One region of the Shewanella sp. LZH-2 genome, then DNA from elsewhere that is predicted to be linked to it. Evidence: predicted binding sites of a transcription regulator. Region 1 holds the regulator's gene; the other holds the start of a gene.
The links. Region 1 encodes sigma-54, which starts transcription at its own class of promoters, with help from an activator protein. Its sites were predicted from a motif close to GTTGGCACGNNNNTNGNNT; they were not measured.
Positions count from the first base shown of each region.

Region 1 (8,007 bases):
GGATACTGAATACCGGCAGGGATCATCGAGATGATACCATCAGCAGGCTTCGTCAAACTTAGCGTCGATAAGGGCACAAATGGCATTAAGTGCAGGCTCGGCATCCGGGCCTTCGGCGATGAGGGTGATGGTTTTACCCATGCCCGTCTCGAGCATGAGTAGACCCAATACACTGGCGGCAGAGGCCTGTTTTTCACCTTGGATCAGCGTAATGCTGGCATCAAACTCAGAGGCTAATACCACGAGCTTTGTGGCGGCACGGGCATGTAAGCCGAGTTTATTGCAGATGGTGACTTGGCGCTCAAGTTTTGGCATGGCTCAACTCTCGATGGCGCGCATTGACTTTATGTTTGCCATTACTAAAACGTTTAGCTAGTTGCTCGGCTACATAGACTGAGCGGTGTTGGCCACCTGTGCAACCAATCGCAATCGTCAGATAGCTACGATTATTGCGCTCTAAATGGGGCAACCAGGTTTCGAGCAAATTCTCGATTTGCCAGATGAACTTATTCACCAGTGGCTGGCGATTTAAAAACTCCGCTACGGGTTCATCTAAACCGGTGAGAGGTCTAAGTTCCGGTTCCCAATGGGGATTTGGCAAAAAGCGCACATCAAACATAAAGTCAGCTTCGGTCGGCATACCATGCTTAAAACCGAAGGACTCGAAGTTGATCACCAGTTCCTTATCGACACTGCCAAGGAGTATTTGCCGCACTTGGTCGCTGAGTTCATAGATATTCAGATTCGAGGTATCTATATAGTGATCCATCTGCTGTGACAGGGGCTCGAGCAATTTGCCTTCAAGCTTGATGGCTTCTTGCAGTGACACTCGGCTCTTCGATAAGGGATGTAAGCGCCGCGTTTCACTGTAGCGTTTGAGCAACACTTTATCGCTGGAGTTTAAGAAGAAGCTGGTGAGTTCAGTGCCCGTAGGCAGGCTGGCAAGCTGTTTAACCAGCACTTTGTCTTGCTCTGGTAAATTGCGCACGTCAACACTGATAGCAACGAGATCGTTACTGCCTTTGAGCTGTTCAAGCAAACTGCCAATCAAAGGCAAAGGCAAATTATCGACACAATAGTAGCCGAGATCTTCAAGCACTCTAAGTGCGACCGATTTGCCTGAGCCTGAACGCCCTGACACTATGACCAGTTTCATCCAATGATTACCTGATAGAGTTCCGTTTCATCATGCGTCTTGCGCAATTGTTTTAATATTTGCTTGTCACTGAGCTTTTCAGCCATGCATGACAAGGTACTTAGGTGCTGCTGACATTGGTCGGCAGGCACGAGTAGTGCAAATAAAATATCGACGGGTTGTTTATCGATAGCATCAAAGGCTATCGGCTCCTCACATTTTATCAATATCGCTATGGGTTGTGTTATATCGGTTAATCGACCATGTGGAATGGCGATACCGTTACCTATACCTGTGCTACCCATCTTTTCGCGCGCCACGAGGCTTTCGAAGATCTCTTGAGATGAGAGGGTGGGGTACTGGGCAGCGGCTAAGTCGCTGATGAGTTCCAGTACCTTTTTCTTACTGCCCGGAGTGGCGCAGGTTGTGCACTCCGGCCGCAGTATGGTACGAAGTTCCATTGCTAGTGTTTTGTTAACTTCTCTTTGTGTTTAATAACCTGACGATCAAGTTTATCAATCAGGACGTCTATGGCAGCATACATATCTGCATGCTCTGAAGTCGCGAAGACTTCACCACCGGTGAGGTTGATTCTCGCTTCGGCAATCTGTTGCATTTTCTCAACATTGAGCACAACGTGCACATTATTGATCTGTTCGAAATGACGTTCAAGTTTTGAAAACTTTTCCTCAACATATGCCCGTAACGATTCAGTAATCTCGATATGGTGTCCACTTAGGTTTATTTGCATAGAAACGTCCTCCGATACTCACAATAGGCTATAAACTTTTACGCTGATTGGAAGGGGGAATAAGCATCGCTTCTCGGTACTTCGCAATGGTTCTGCGCGCAACGTTAATTCCCTGTTCTGCCAGAAGTTGAGCCATCTTGCTGTCGCTTAATGGTTTTTTCTGGTTTTCCGCTGCAACCAGTTTCTTAATGAAAGCTCTGATTGCTGTGGATGAGCACTCACCGCCATCATCCGTCCCGACGTGGCTTGAGAAGAAATATTTTAGTTCAAAAAGTCCTTTTGGGGTATGCATGTATTTTTGTGTGGTCACCCGTGAAATGGTGGACTCATGCATCTCTACCGCCTCGGCGATATCGTTTAGGACCATAGGTTTCATGGCTTCTTCACCGTATTCGAAGAAACCCTGTTGGTATTGCACTATGCAGTTTGCCACCTTGAGCAGTGTTTCGTTACGGCTTTCAAGGCTTTTAATAAACCACTTGGCTTCTTGCAGATGGCCACGAATAAATTGGCTATCAGCTTGATTTTTTGAACTTCGGGCCATTGCTGCATATTGCTGATTTACGTTGATTTTTGGCATGCAGTCAGGGTTTAATTCGACCACCCAACGGCCGTTTTTCTTCGACACCGATACATCGGGGATCACATATTCTTCATCGACAGGGGTGATGAGTAAACCGGGACGAGGGTTCAAGGTTTGGATCAGCGCAATACTGTCCCTTAACTCGTCCTCTTTCAGTTTGGTCTTACGCATTAACAGCCTAAAGTCGCGAGCGGCGATCAGATCTAAATGATCTTTGATCAGCATGCGGGCGTTTTCGATGTGAGGGGTATCAGGCGAAAAATGAGATAGCTGGATCAGTAAACATTCGCTTAAATCCCTTGCCGCGACACCAACGGGGTCGAAGTGTTGAATACGCTTGAGCACGGCTTCAACTTCGTCGAGTTCAATCTCGGGATTGCCCATGGCTTCGAGGATATCTTCAGTGCTTTGAGTGAGATAACCTTGATCGTCGATGGCATCAATAATCGCGGTGGCAATGGCTAAATCGGTTTCAGAGAAGGGCGTGAGGTTTTTTTGCCATTCTAAATGTTCGTACAACCCCTCGCTAGTTTCCCCTTGGAAGGGCATGTCATCTTCACGGCTGGCGCCAGAACCTGAGTTTGGCGATGCGGTAAAGACTTCATCCCAAGTGGTATCCATGGGTAACTCTTCGGGCAGAGATTCTTTGGTCAGCGACTCGGCAATGTCCACGGTGGAATTATCTTGTTCCTGTGGCTGGGCAGTCGTTTCGCTAAAGTCGGTATCGGCGATATCTTGCTTACGTTCGCTAGGCGCGTCAAATTGCTCCTCTTCCAGCTCGAGAAGAGGATTAGAGTCTAAGGCTTGCTGGATTTCTTGTTGCAGTTCCAATGACGACAGTTGCAGCAGGCGAATGGCCTGCTGAAGTTGTGGCGTCATGGTTAACTGTTGACCCAGTTTGAGCTGGAGTGACGCTTTCATGTTACCGCTGATCCCTAGGTTATTATTGTGAGTTTAGGTCGCTTGATATCATATGGATGGAGCCTAGCGCTCTCAAATTCAAGGCTTATTAGCTTTGTTTTAGTAACTATAGCCTGAATTGTTCACCTAAGTACACAGCCCTAACTTGCTGATTGTCTAAGATCTCTGCGGGTGTGCCCTCGGCAATAAGATTACCGTGACTCACAATGTAAGCATGTTCACAGACGTCTAAGGTCTCGCGCACATTGTGGTCAGTGATCAGTACACCAAGGCCTCGGCTTTTAAGCTGCTCGATAATTTTCTTGATATCGATAACGGAGATCGGATCAACGCCCGCAAAGGGCTCATCAAGCAGAATAAACTTGGGGTTGGCCGCTAAGGCGCGGGCAATTTCGACGCGTCGACGTTCACCGCCCGATAAGGACATGCCTTGGCTGTCACGAATATGGGTGATATGGAACTCTTCTAGCAGTTGCTCTAGTGCTTCTTCGCGCTGGTCACTATTGAGCTCTTTACGGGTTTGCAGTACCGCCATGATGTTGTCGTGTACGGTTAATTTACGAAAGATACTCGCTTCCTGTGGTAGGTAACCAATACCTTTGCGGGCACGCAGATGCATAGGATCGGCGGTTAAATCATCATCGTCGATAAAGATATGGCCTTTATCGCTTTTAACTAAGCCCACGACCATGTAAAAGGTGGTGGTTTTACCCGCACCGTTAGGGCCGAGTAGACCGACGACTTGACCCGTTTTTACTGTCAGGCTGACATCTTTGACAACCTGGCGGCTTTTATAACTCTTGGCGAGATTCTGTGCTTTTAAGGTGATTTGGGTCATTTAGAATCCTGTTTTTTCACAGGTTTATCTGTTGGTGTATTTTTGAGTTCTTCCTGATAATTATCAGGTTGAATAATGGTAATTACGCGATCATCACCATTGCCGCTACTTTCGGCGATCAGTTTTTGCTGAATAATATCGTAACGAATTAAATTGCCTGTAACTTGACTACCCGCTTGGTCTAGGGTCGCTGTACCAGTTAGGGTCAACGTCCGAGTGGCCATTTCATAGCGAATCTCTTTGGCGCTAGCAGATGCAGGGCGGCCATCATCAAGGATTTGGCTGTAGGTTGCTGGATTTCCTGTAGCCAGTAAGACTTTACTATTTTCGCCTTCGACAGAAAATGCACGGAGTTGATCCGCATGGATTTTAATTGAGCCTTGAACAACTTCAACGGGGCCGAAGAAAATGATCTGATTGTTTTTAATGTCCGCAGTTTGACTGACGGCTTTAATTTTCACTTCTTGCTGTAAGTCACCGATCTTGGCGAAGGCATTCATGCTTATCATTAGCATTAGGCTGGCAAGTAATATGTTATTTTGCTTCATAGGTTCCTACTACCTGACTGGTCAATTGCACTTCCTGCGCGTTAAGGTCGGCATAAAGGCCTTGCCCTTGAATATTAAAATCTTTCCCTGTGACGTAAATGATGCGGTCAGAGGTCATTATCATTGTGTTGAGATCGAGTTCTAAAAAACTGGTGGACAAGGTTTGTATCGGTTCACCAGGGCTGATGGCATCGATAATAACATTATTTTCTAATACAACCTTGCCAGTATCTTTGTTGAGTCGACCTTGATCGGCTCTGATCTGCCATTTTGCTTTACCTTGGTCGGGATACACAAGATAGACAGGCTGAATAAAGTCGGTTTGGTTTTTAAGCTCATAGTGTTCCATGTGCTTTGCCGTGACGCGACTATTGACTTGTCCTTGCTCGTTAAACTCGATGCTGCGCAGATCTTCGATAATGTAGTCGGGTCGGTTTGAATCGTTCAGGCTGCTATCGGTATCGCCACCGCGTTTTTGTTGGACCTGCCAATACAGCACGAGTGCAGTACCAAAAAAAGCAATAATGGCGAGGGTCACACGACTCATATGCTCATCCCATGGGCTGAGGTAAATTTGTTTTGACTCAGAAGTAACAGATCTGTCAGCTCTCTGAGCGCACCATGACCACCATTTAACTGGGTCACAAAATGGGCGTGTTGGCGCACATAGGGATGTCCATCGGCGACACAGACGGCAAGACCGACGACATTCATCACTGGCAGGTCGACAATATCATCACCGATATAGGCAACTTCTTCTGGTGTGACATTGTAGAGCGACAGCAGTTCTTCATAGGGGACAAATTTATTATCCACACCTTGATAAATATGGGTTACACCGAGGGCCGTCATGCGGTTTTCAACAATTTTAGACTGGCGGCCTGTTATCACGGCCAGATTAAAGCCACTGGTCAATAATGAACGCACACCATAACCATCGCGGGTATGGAAGGCTTTGAGCTCTTCACCCGAGTTGCTTAAATAAATGCGGCCGTCAGAAAATACCCCGTCCACATCGCAGATCAGCAGTTTAATTTTTTGCGCTCTTTGCCACACATCATCGCTGATCGGGCCGTAAAATCCTTGCTGTGGCATTAAATGACTCCCGCTTTAACCATATCGAGCATATTGAGCGCACCGACAGGATGATTGTCTTTATCTATCACTATCAGGCCGTTGATATTTTTTGAGTCCATCACTTGCAGCGCCTGTGCTGCCAAGACGTTTTCAGTAATTGTGACACAGTTTCGCGTCATCACATCGGCGATAGGCGTGGTGCGTAGGTTGACTTGGGCATCGATAACGCGGCGTAGGTCGCCGTCGGTAAAAATACCCACGAGTTTGTTTTGTTCATCGATCACCGCCGTCATGCCTAGGCCCTTCTTGGATATTTCATACAGGGCATCGGTAATACAGATATCGTGTTTGACGAGTGGTAAGTCATCGCCGCTATGCATGACATTACTGACTTTTAACAGTAGCTTACGCCCTAGGGCACCGCCTGGGTGAGACATGGCAAAGTCTTCCCGAGTAAAGCCTTTGGCTTGCAGCAGCGCAATGGCCATCGCATCACCCATCACTAAGGTTGCGGTGGTGCTCGAGGTTGGCGCAAGCCCGAGCGGACAGGCTTCTTCAGGCACTTCAATACATAAATGAATTTTGGCCAAACGTGCCATCGTGGACTCTGGTTTGCCAGTCATAGCAATCACGGGAATGGCTTTACGTTGGATAACAGGCATCAGTGCGAGGATTTCGCTCGATTCACCCGAGTTCGAAATGGCGAGGATAATATCATTATCAGAGAGTACGCCTAAGTCGCCATGGCTGGCTTCGCCTGGATGCACAAAGAAGGCAGGGGTGCCAGTGCTGGCGAGGGTAGCAGAGATTTTATTACCAATATGGCCAGATTTCCCCATCCCCATCACGATGACTTTGCCGGTGCAGTTGAGGATTAACTCGCAGGCTTGGGCGAATTCAACGGAATCGACATATTGATAAAGATTGTCGAGGGCCGATTTTTCAATATCGATGACTTTACAGCCCCACTGGCGCAATTGTGATTGGTCTACCATGTCTATCTCTCTTCTTGCATTGTCTTTGTCGCCCCGTCTGGGATTGGAATAGCACAATTTGGTACGCGATAAAGATGATAAAATTAACGGCTTGTTACTTTGAGTCGCATGCTATTGTTTAAGCTCTGCGCCTAGGCATTAGGGCAGAATATATCGTTTAGCCATTGAATGCCTTGAGCAATATCATCGTCTTTGGTATTTCCCTTTTGCCACCCGCAGTGAGTAAGGTAACTATGATGGCCAGTTTGATGCTTAATTGCAGAACTCAATAGCGTTTTTAAGTTAAGTTGTACTCACATTATCTTTGTATCAATTAGCTTATGTCTTGACCGTTTACAAAACCATTTTGCTAATTTATCAACACAGGTGAAAACATTAAGTAACACTTTAGCTTCACAGAGCGAAAACTTAGGGCGCATTCTCGCTGGAAATGAGGCAAATTGAAAGTATCGCAGGACGATAGTGTCGATTCTGTTGTAGGTTAAAGCGCAATTACGTACAATTTGCGGCTCTTCGATTGGTCTGGGCAGGAAGCGTAGGCCACCTCTTTTCAAATATCGGAATCAAGCATGACTCAAGAACAAACGCCGTTGGTTGAGATCCGTCATTTGGGCTTTCGCCGTGGCCAGCGTGTCATATATGAAGATATTAGCCTGTCTATCCCTAGGGGCAAAGTCACCGCCATTATGGGACCGAGTGGTATAGGTAAGACCACCTTGCTCAAGCTTATCGGCGGCCAATTAACACCCGATAGCGGCCAAGTGTTGTTCGATGGACAGGATGTGCATGCGGCGAGCCGTAGCGAATTATTCGAACTGCGCAAGCGCATGAGTATGTTGTTTCAAAGTGGCGCATTATTCACCGATATTAACGTCTTCGATAACGTTGCCTTTGCGCTGCGTGAACATTCAGGCCTGCCCGAAGAGATTATTCGGACTATCGTGCTGATGAAACTTGAGGCCGTTGGGCTGCGGGGCGCCGCGCAAATGATGCCCAGCGAGTTATCCGGTGGGATGCAGCGCCGCGCTGCCTTAGCTCGGGCGATAGCCCTTGAGCCAGAAATGGTCATGTACGATGAACCCTTTGCCGGACAAGACCCTATTTCTATGGGCGTGCTGGTTAAGCTTATCCGCGAACTTTCCGATGCACTTAATTTAAC
Region 1 covers NZ_CP069350.1:796,072-804,078, forward strand. The annotation lists gene JM642_RS03635 (HPr family phosphocarrier protein) at 40-315, opposite strand; gene rapZ (RNase adapter RapZ) at 302-1,156, opposite strand; gene ptsN (PTS IIA-like nitrogen regulatory protein PtsN) at 1,153-1,596, opposite strand; gene hpf (ribosome hibernation promoting factor) at 1,599-1,886, opposite strand; gene JM642_RS03655 (RNA polymerase factor sigma-54) at 1,915-3,390, opposite strand; gene lptB (LPS export ABC transporter ATP-binding protein) at 3,497-4,228, opposite strand; gene lptA (lipopolysaccharide transport periplasmic protein LptA) at 4,225-4,776, opposite strand; gene lptC (LPS export ABC transporter periplasmic protein LptC) at 4,763-5,323, opposite strand; gene kdsC (3-deoxy-manno-octulosonate-8-phosphatase KdsC) at 5,320-5,871, opposite strand; gene JM642_RS03680 (KpsF/GutQ family sugar-phosphate isomerase) at 5,871-6,848, opposite strand; gene mlaF (phospholipid ABC transporter ATP-binding protein MlaF) at 7,418-8,007, shown strand, end outside.

Region 2 (7,297 bases), 2.3 Mb from region 1:
TCTTAACGAAGAAGGCTTGGATAATTATGTTGTCCCGCTGATGTTTAAAGGAGCGTTAATGAAAACGGTGATGTTAGAAAATAAGGCTATTGCTCCCAGCAAAATCCTTTGTATTGGGCGTAATTATGTTGACCATATCCATGAGCTTGGCAATGAAATCCCCGATGATATGGTGGTGTTTTTTAAGCCTAATTCGGCCATCAGTACTCAATTATATTCCCAGCACCTTGGTGAGACGCTGCACTATGAAACCGAGCTGTGTTTTTTGTATCAGCAGGGGCGCTTTAGCCATGTGGGCGTGGGGCTGGATCTGACTAAGCGGGAACTACAAAGCAAACTTAAGGCCAAGGGATTACCGTGGGAAAAAGCCAAAGCCTTTGATGGTGCAGCGCTTTTTAGCCCTTTTGTTGCGATTGATGATCCGAGCGCGCAATTTCAATTTAGCTTAAGTATTGATGGGGTGTTAACCCAAGAAGGCGATATTGATTTAATGATCTATCCGCCGCAAACTATTTTGTCGGAGTTGCAACGCTTTACTCGTTTAGAAGATGGCGACATTGTGATGACGGGCACCCCAAAAGGCGTCGGCATCATTCCACCGAATCGCGTCTTTAAGGTGACCTTAGGATTAAAGGATGCGTCACACCAAGCGCCCTTGGTCGAAAATGAATGGCAAAGCCAGTAATCAGCAATGACGACGCTATCACCAGATACGCTTAAGGCAACTGAGCAGGCAATCAAACCCCTTTGGCAATATTTGCTCGCTTTAGGGGCGGAGCCTGATCACTTAGCATTGCTGCTCACCCAAGCAAGGGCGTTTTCATGTCAGCCCGGGGAGCGCTTATTATCCCAAGGCGAGTACCAAACCTTTGCCTATTTTGTGGTGGATGGCATAGTGCGCGCTTGCCACTATACCCAAGAGGGGAGTGAGCGCTGCAAGGAGTTTTACTTCGAAGGAGAGCTTTGTTTCTTATATAGCAGCTGGCTAAAGCAGGATGTTGCGCCCTATCAGTTAGAAACCGTCGGTGCTTGCAGGTTAGTGCAAATACCACTTGCTGTGCTAAATGAGCCATTTATGCAACAGGTACAACTTGCGCTACTTAAACAGCAGTTATTGTATAAAGAACAAAAAGAAGCCTTTTTACTCCTCAATACGCCAGAGCAGCGTTACTTACATTTACTCGAATATTTTCCCCTCTGGGTTGAGCGCTTAACCCATGCCCAACTGGCTAATTATATTGGTATTACCGCCATTAGCTTGTCGCGTATCCGTAAACGTTTACAAGATTCGCCGTAAAATTGCCTGCCAATTAACTTAAGTTAATGCGCCTAAAAGTGATTCCCTTCATGCTCCTTAGCGATTGCTAATCCAAGCAAATCCGTTTGTTGTTGGGCGACGTCTAAGCCTATACCGAACTTTTAAGGAGCCTATTGTGGATGCTTTTACTCTGTCGCAATTGTTGGTGGCCATTGCCATCGTATTTGACGTGATATCGTTTCAATTTAAAGCGCGCGAACGCATTGTCGCTTGCTTATTTATGTCGGGGATCTTGATTTCAATCCACTTTTGCTTGTTAGCGCAATGGACTGCGGCGGGATTGATGGGGATTGCCACAGTGCGTTACCTCACCAGTATTTTTACCACGTCTAAAAAGGCCATGTGGGGTTTTAGTGGGGCAGCGGTACTGATGAGTAGCTTGACCTTCAGCGGGCTTGTGAGTGTGATCAGTTGTATCGGTACACTATTTCAAACCCGTGCGGCATTTTGTCAGCGTGATAAAGACTTGCGGCTACTGATGATAGTCGGCACCAGTTTTTGGTTAGTCCACAATATCTTAGTAGGCTCGCCAGTGGCGGTCTTAATGGAAATGTTGTTTATTGGCAGCAATTTAGTGGGATATTATCGCCATTATTTTCGCGAGAAATTAACCCCATGGTAATGCGAAAACTGTCGATTAAATCCCCGTCACGGCTTCCATATCGAGTTCGATATCAGTACACCCCTTAGGGCAGAAAATGCCTGCGGCTTGCTCGGCTTTGGCGGTCTCGGGCAAGATGACTTTGAGGGTTTGATTGCAGCTTGGACATTGCACTGGTTTGCCCTTAAAGGCGCGCTTAATTAAGTTTTTTTGTTCATTAAACGAGTTTGCCGTGGTTTGGTTTAACACGGCAAATGGGCTAGTAGAGGCATTGGTCATTGGCAATTAAATCCTTAATACTCGATCGTTGTTTAAGACTGCTGGTGTCGTTTAAGCCAAGGAATTATAGCCCGATTGCGAACATTAATGAAAAGGCTGAATCATATATATGCCAGCATGGGTTAACTTGCTGAACTTGTGCTGACTAAAGCAAAAATATGCGATTTTGGCCTTGTAGAAAGAGCGATTTTTTGATGCTATCAGCAAGGCTGGTTTTGCCATCAGCGCAAATGATACAGCACTTAGGCTATTGGGGGAGAAAATGAGTATGTTTGTTAAAGTCACCATCGCGGCGACAGTCCTAGTGCTGAGTATTCTTGCCGTGGGAGTTTATCGCTTTAACATGACCAATGATGATATTTACATGGTCATGGAAGATGGCCAAGTGTTGCAATACGATGAGGCCATGGCGCAGGCTGATGCTAAGGCAAAAGCCCAAGAAGCCAAATTATTAAGCAGTGAAGATGCGCTTGAATCTGTGGTACCCAGTGAAGTCAAGCCCGTTGCTAATGCCTCGGAAGTGATGCTTAAGCTGTTTAGTTTAAATACCGCTAATAAATTTGAAGTGAGCTTACCGGACAGCCACAAAGCCGTAGTGTTAACCCACTTTATTAACGTTAAACAAACGGAGTTTGCTATTGGGGACTATCAGGATGGCGAGGCTAAAGGCCGAGTGTTATTAGATTATTTACGAGTTACTCCGCTTAATTTTGACCCCGCTTTAGAGCCTGATACCCAAAGTGATGCGCCATTACAGGATGATCCACAGCAGCAAACCATGCCCTTTGTGGCGCCATTTATTGTGACTAACCAAGGTTCAGGTGTGTTCTGGTATCTTGGCTTGTTTAGCCTAGATTATGGCCAAAATCGTGTGCAGCACTTAGGCAGTGTATTTATCGGCGATCGTATTGAGGTCGATAATATTGAACCTGTTTATCCCTTTGAATCCCCATTTAAAGTAGCTGTTACTTACCGTGAGAGGGCGGCTGATCAACCCATGACAACACCGCCAACTGTAATTAAAACCCTTGAAATCGGTGTCAGTGAATCAGAAATCAAAGCGCTGCATTAGGTTTAGAGCGGGGCTTATGCTAAGTTAATTTTACCTCAGCTGCGGCTGAGGTATTTATTTCATCTAGCGGCCGGAAAGCGAAGGTTTTGGCATAAAGCATAAAATTAAAACAAGGAGCGTGTTATGGAAATGACCAAAGTCACAGGCAAATTTGATGTTAAGCTCAATCCCGAGAATGCCTATGCCACAGGTGTGGGCGGTGTGAACTTGGGCAGAATGACTTTAGATAAAACCTTTTATGGTGAGCTAGAGGCCCGCAGCCAAGGCGAAATGCTCAGTGCCATGACCGCGGTAAAAGGCTCTGCTGGTTATGTGGCGATTGAACAAGTCGTGGGTAAACTGTGCGGCAGACAGGGCAGTTTTGTGCTGCAACATTTTGGCATTATGACCGATGGGCAAAACCGCTTACACCTTGAGGTCGTTCCCCATTCTGGCGCGGGTGAACTCACAGGGCTATATGGTACGATGGCGATAAGCATTGAAAACGGTCAACATTTTTATGAATTTAGCTTCTGCCTTGAACTGGAAGCCTAAGGCATGATTAACATAACATCGCGCCGATAAAACAAAACCAGCCGAAGCTGGTTTTGTGGTTTTTGCCCGAGTGACTAATACCAACAGTTGAGTTATCAAGAGTATCTAGAGCTGAATTAGCAAGGGCTGAATGTTAAGATCATTATGAGGTTTTGACTTTGATCTTATCGACGACCTTTTTCACATCATCGGTATTTTTGGCAATGGTCAGGGCTAATTGACGCTCGGCATCGCTGGCCACTTCACCCTGTAAGGTCACTACGCCATCGGCAACGTCTACATTAATTTGGGTGCCCGAAACGTCGGTCGAGAACAACAGGCGGGTTTTTACGACCGTTGCGACCTTAGAGTCGGTTAAGGTCTTCACTACCTCACTGGTGCTCTCGTTTTCATTCATGACGGTTAATTTGTTTTCAACCCCTTTTACCCCATCCAAGCTTTTGATCAGCTCCGCTGCGAGCGCCTTATCGACACTGCTTTCCACTTTACCGGTTAAGGTGACATGGCCGTTTTTCACGTCGGTCATAATGTCAAAGGAGTTGAGGTTAGTATTAAGCAACAAAGTCGTTTCGGCCTTGCCATCGAGCCAAGCATCTTTGGCATCGTCTTTCCAATCCTGTGCGGCGGTCACATTTAAGCTGATAGAACCGACAAGTAAGGTGGTTAAGGCTAAAGTTGTCGTGTTTTTCATAATGATATCCTCCGTTGTTATCTCGAAGGGACTAAAGCGTGAATCGTGCCAATATTTTTATCTTATTGATTTTAAATTGATTATATTTGTTTTCGGCTCGTTTCGACTGTTAAATCAAAAAGCAAGCTCGGTGCTTTTTACCGACAAAATGTAAATATTACCGAGGGTGATAAAGCGATTGGGCTTAAGCAAGATAGGCGTTAAGAATCGCTAGATCGCAGGCAACAAAAACGCGGCTCAGTTGGCCGCGTTATTGGCTGGCATTGCTGCCTTACAGGGCTTGGCTACGCAGGTGTAAGGTATCTAAATGGATTTGTAGCCAGGCAATATCCTCGGCCAATTGGCTGATTAACCTCGGGTGATTGGCCTTTTTAATTAACTGTTTGAGGTGGTTAAGGCGCTGACGCTCAAGCTCACAGAGTACGACGAGGGCATCGGCGAGTTGCTGTTTAATAAGTAAAGCATCGACATCGGCATAGGGCCGAGTCTGCGACGGCGGCACCGAGTGCGGGCCTATGTACTGTAATGATTGGGCGAGCAGTTGCCTAAATCGCGCCAGCATCCCTTGGTATGTGTTGATTTGGGCAATAAAAATGCGTTTTAGGCTGTAGTCATCGACAGTGGTATTGGCCCGAGTATAAAAATCCACGCCGGTTTGCGTCAGCTCGATTAACTCATTAACCAGCTTAATATCGGCGCTCAGATCGGTCTGATGTTGCGCAACATTAGACGTCATAACGACCTCCTGTGGTAGTTTGGGCAGCTCCGCCGACACGGATTGCCCACATTTTCATGGAAATATCAGTTTCATTCAGCTTCTATGCATATTTCGTTCACTTTTTAATGATAAGTTAATGGTTTGATTTAACTGATGATATTTATCCATTGTCGCCAGTAGGCCGACTATTGTCGGCAACTCTTACCGTTAAGATTGTTAAAGTTTCACAGCTGGCATACAGTGATTCCTTATTCACAGGGAGTGGCACAAGATGATCCGACCAACGCTTTTCTATCATCTACAGGACGTCGAAACCGAGCAGGCATTAGTGAAGCTCGAAGGCGCACAGACCTACAACAAGCTACGCAGTAGCGATGATTTATCTTGGATTAGTCAGCTGGAGGCCAATCGTATCGATGTGGCGATCATTGAGCTGCCCCGTCTTAGCCGTGAAGATTACTTAGCCTTACTCGAGTCCAGCGCCATTGCGGATGTGGAGTTTATTTTTCTCTCCGATGGCCTGCCGAATCCTCACCTCGATACACTCTTGTCCAAATACGCGGGCTACCATTTCCGTAAGCCCATCGATATGTCCTTGCTGTGCGAAACCTTAGCCGATTTTGCCCAGCATCTGGTTGCCAATACCTCGACGCGCATTCGTCCCTATGCTAGCGAGTTAGACCAATATGGTTTGCTGGTGGGTTCCTCGTTACCTATGCACCGTTTGTACCGCACTATCCGCCGCGTGTCGGCCGCCGAGAGCAATGTGTTGATTATCGGTGAGAGTGGTGCGGGTAAAGAACTGGTCGCCAATACCATTCATTTAGCCAGCCCGCGGGTGAATAAGCCCTATATTGCGATTAACTGTGGCGCCTTGAGCCCAGAATTGGTCGATAGTGAACTCTTCGGCCATATTAAAGGCGCCTTCACCGGCGCGACTCGCGATCACCAAGGGGTATTTGAGCAGGCCGAAGGCGGCACCTTATTCCTCGATGAAGTCACCGAAATGCCCATCGAGCATCAAGTTAAGCTATTAAGAGTGCTCGAAAATAATGAATATCGTCCCGTCGGCAGCCCTAAGGTGCTCAAGGCCAATGTGCGTATTGTGGCGGCGACAAACCGCGATCCTTTAGTGGCGATTGAGCAAGGACAACTGCGGGAAGATTTGTACTTTCGCTTAGCGCATTTCCCTATTCAAGTGCCGCCATTGCGGGAGCGCGGGGAAGATATAGTCGGACTTGCGAAGCATTTTCTGGCCTATCGCAATGCGGCGGAAAAACAGAGCAAAGTGTTCTCGCCCTCAAGTTTAGAGGCGATTGCGGCCCACGCTTGGCCGGGGAATGTGCGCGAGTTAAAACATGCTATCGAGCGCGCTTATATTCTGGCGGACCATGAGATTACCCCGGAGCATTTACAGCTTACGCTCAGTTTGGATAAGGAGGCGGCTGCGGAGGAAAATGTGGTGATCCCCCAAGGTATGCGCCTTGAGGAGCTGGAAAAAATCGCCATTTACCAAGCGCTTGAAACGAGTCAGGGTAATAAAACCGACACCGCCGAGCAGCTTGGGATCAGCGTTAAAACCCTCTATAACAAGCTCAGTAAATATGAGCAGGAGTCAGACGCTCAAACTGTTGTTGATGCCGTTAGCGAAGATTCCGTTAGCAATAGCGTCGCCAAGTAGTAACCTACATAAAATGCCTGAAAATAAGCTAATGCATTGATTCAGCTTTTGATTCATAGTCTGATTCAGAGTTGATTCTAAAAGTGTTAGCTTATTTTTGATTCTGACTGCGGTTCAGCATTTTGTGCTTGATAGGGCACAAACACCTTCAAAGAGGCGGGCAGGATATCGATATTGAGTTCCTCCGGCTCACAAATCTCGCCATCAATCACATACTTGCATTGGGGCTGACTGCTGATCTTCACCTTTTTCGCGTGGGCATGTTTCACTTTGCCTGTGTTGGCCTTGGTTGCAGAGTCGCTATTGGCGGCCTCTTTAATCCAGCCGGTAAAAGCCAGTTCAGCCAAACTGATAAGCTGTTCATTCGGCACATTATTTGAATCTAACCAAGTGATATCCAACA
Region 2 covers NZ_CP069350.1:3,067,416-3,074,712, reverse strand. The annotation lists gene JM642_RS13600 (fumarylacetoacetate hydrolase family protein) at 59-685, shown strand; gene JM642_RS13595 (Crp/Fnr family transcriptional regulator) at 692-1,297, shown strand; gene JM642_RS13590 (YgjV family protein) at 1,434-1,940, shown strand; gene JM642_RS13585 (hypothetical protein) at 1,956-2,198, opposite strand; gene JM642_RS13580 (hypothetical protein) at 2,461-3,270, shown strand; gene JM642_RS13575 (DUF3224 domain-containing protein) at 3,394-3,804, shown strand; gene JM642_RS13570 (BON domain-containing protein) at 3,947-4,495, opposite strand; gene JM642_RS13565 (hypothetical protein) at 4,767-5,231, opposite strand; gene JM642_RS13560 (sigma-54 dependent transcriptional regulator) at 5,485-6,894, shown strand; gene JM642_RS13555 (diacylglycerol kinase family protein) at 6,981-7,297, opposite strand, start outside.
Region 2: the regulator sigma-54 is predicted to act here: its motif matches at 4,530-4,548, upstream of JM642_RS13570 (BON domain-containing protein).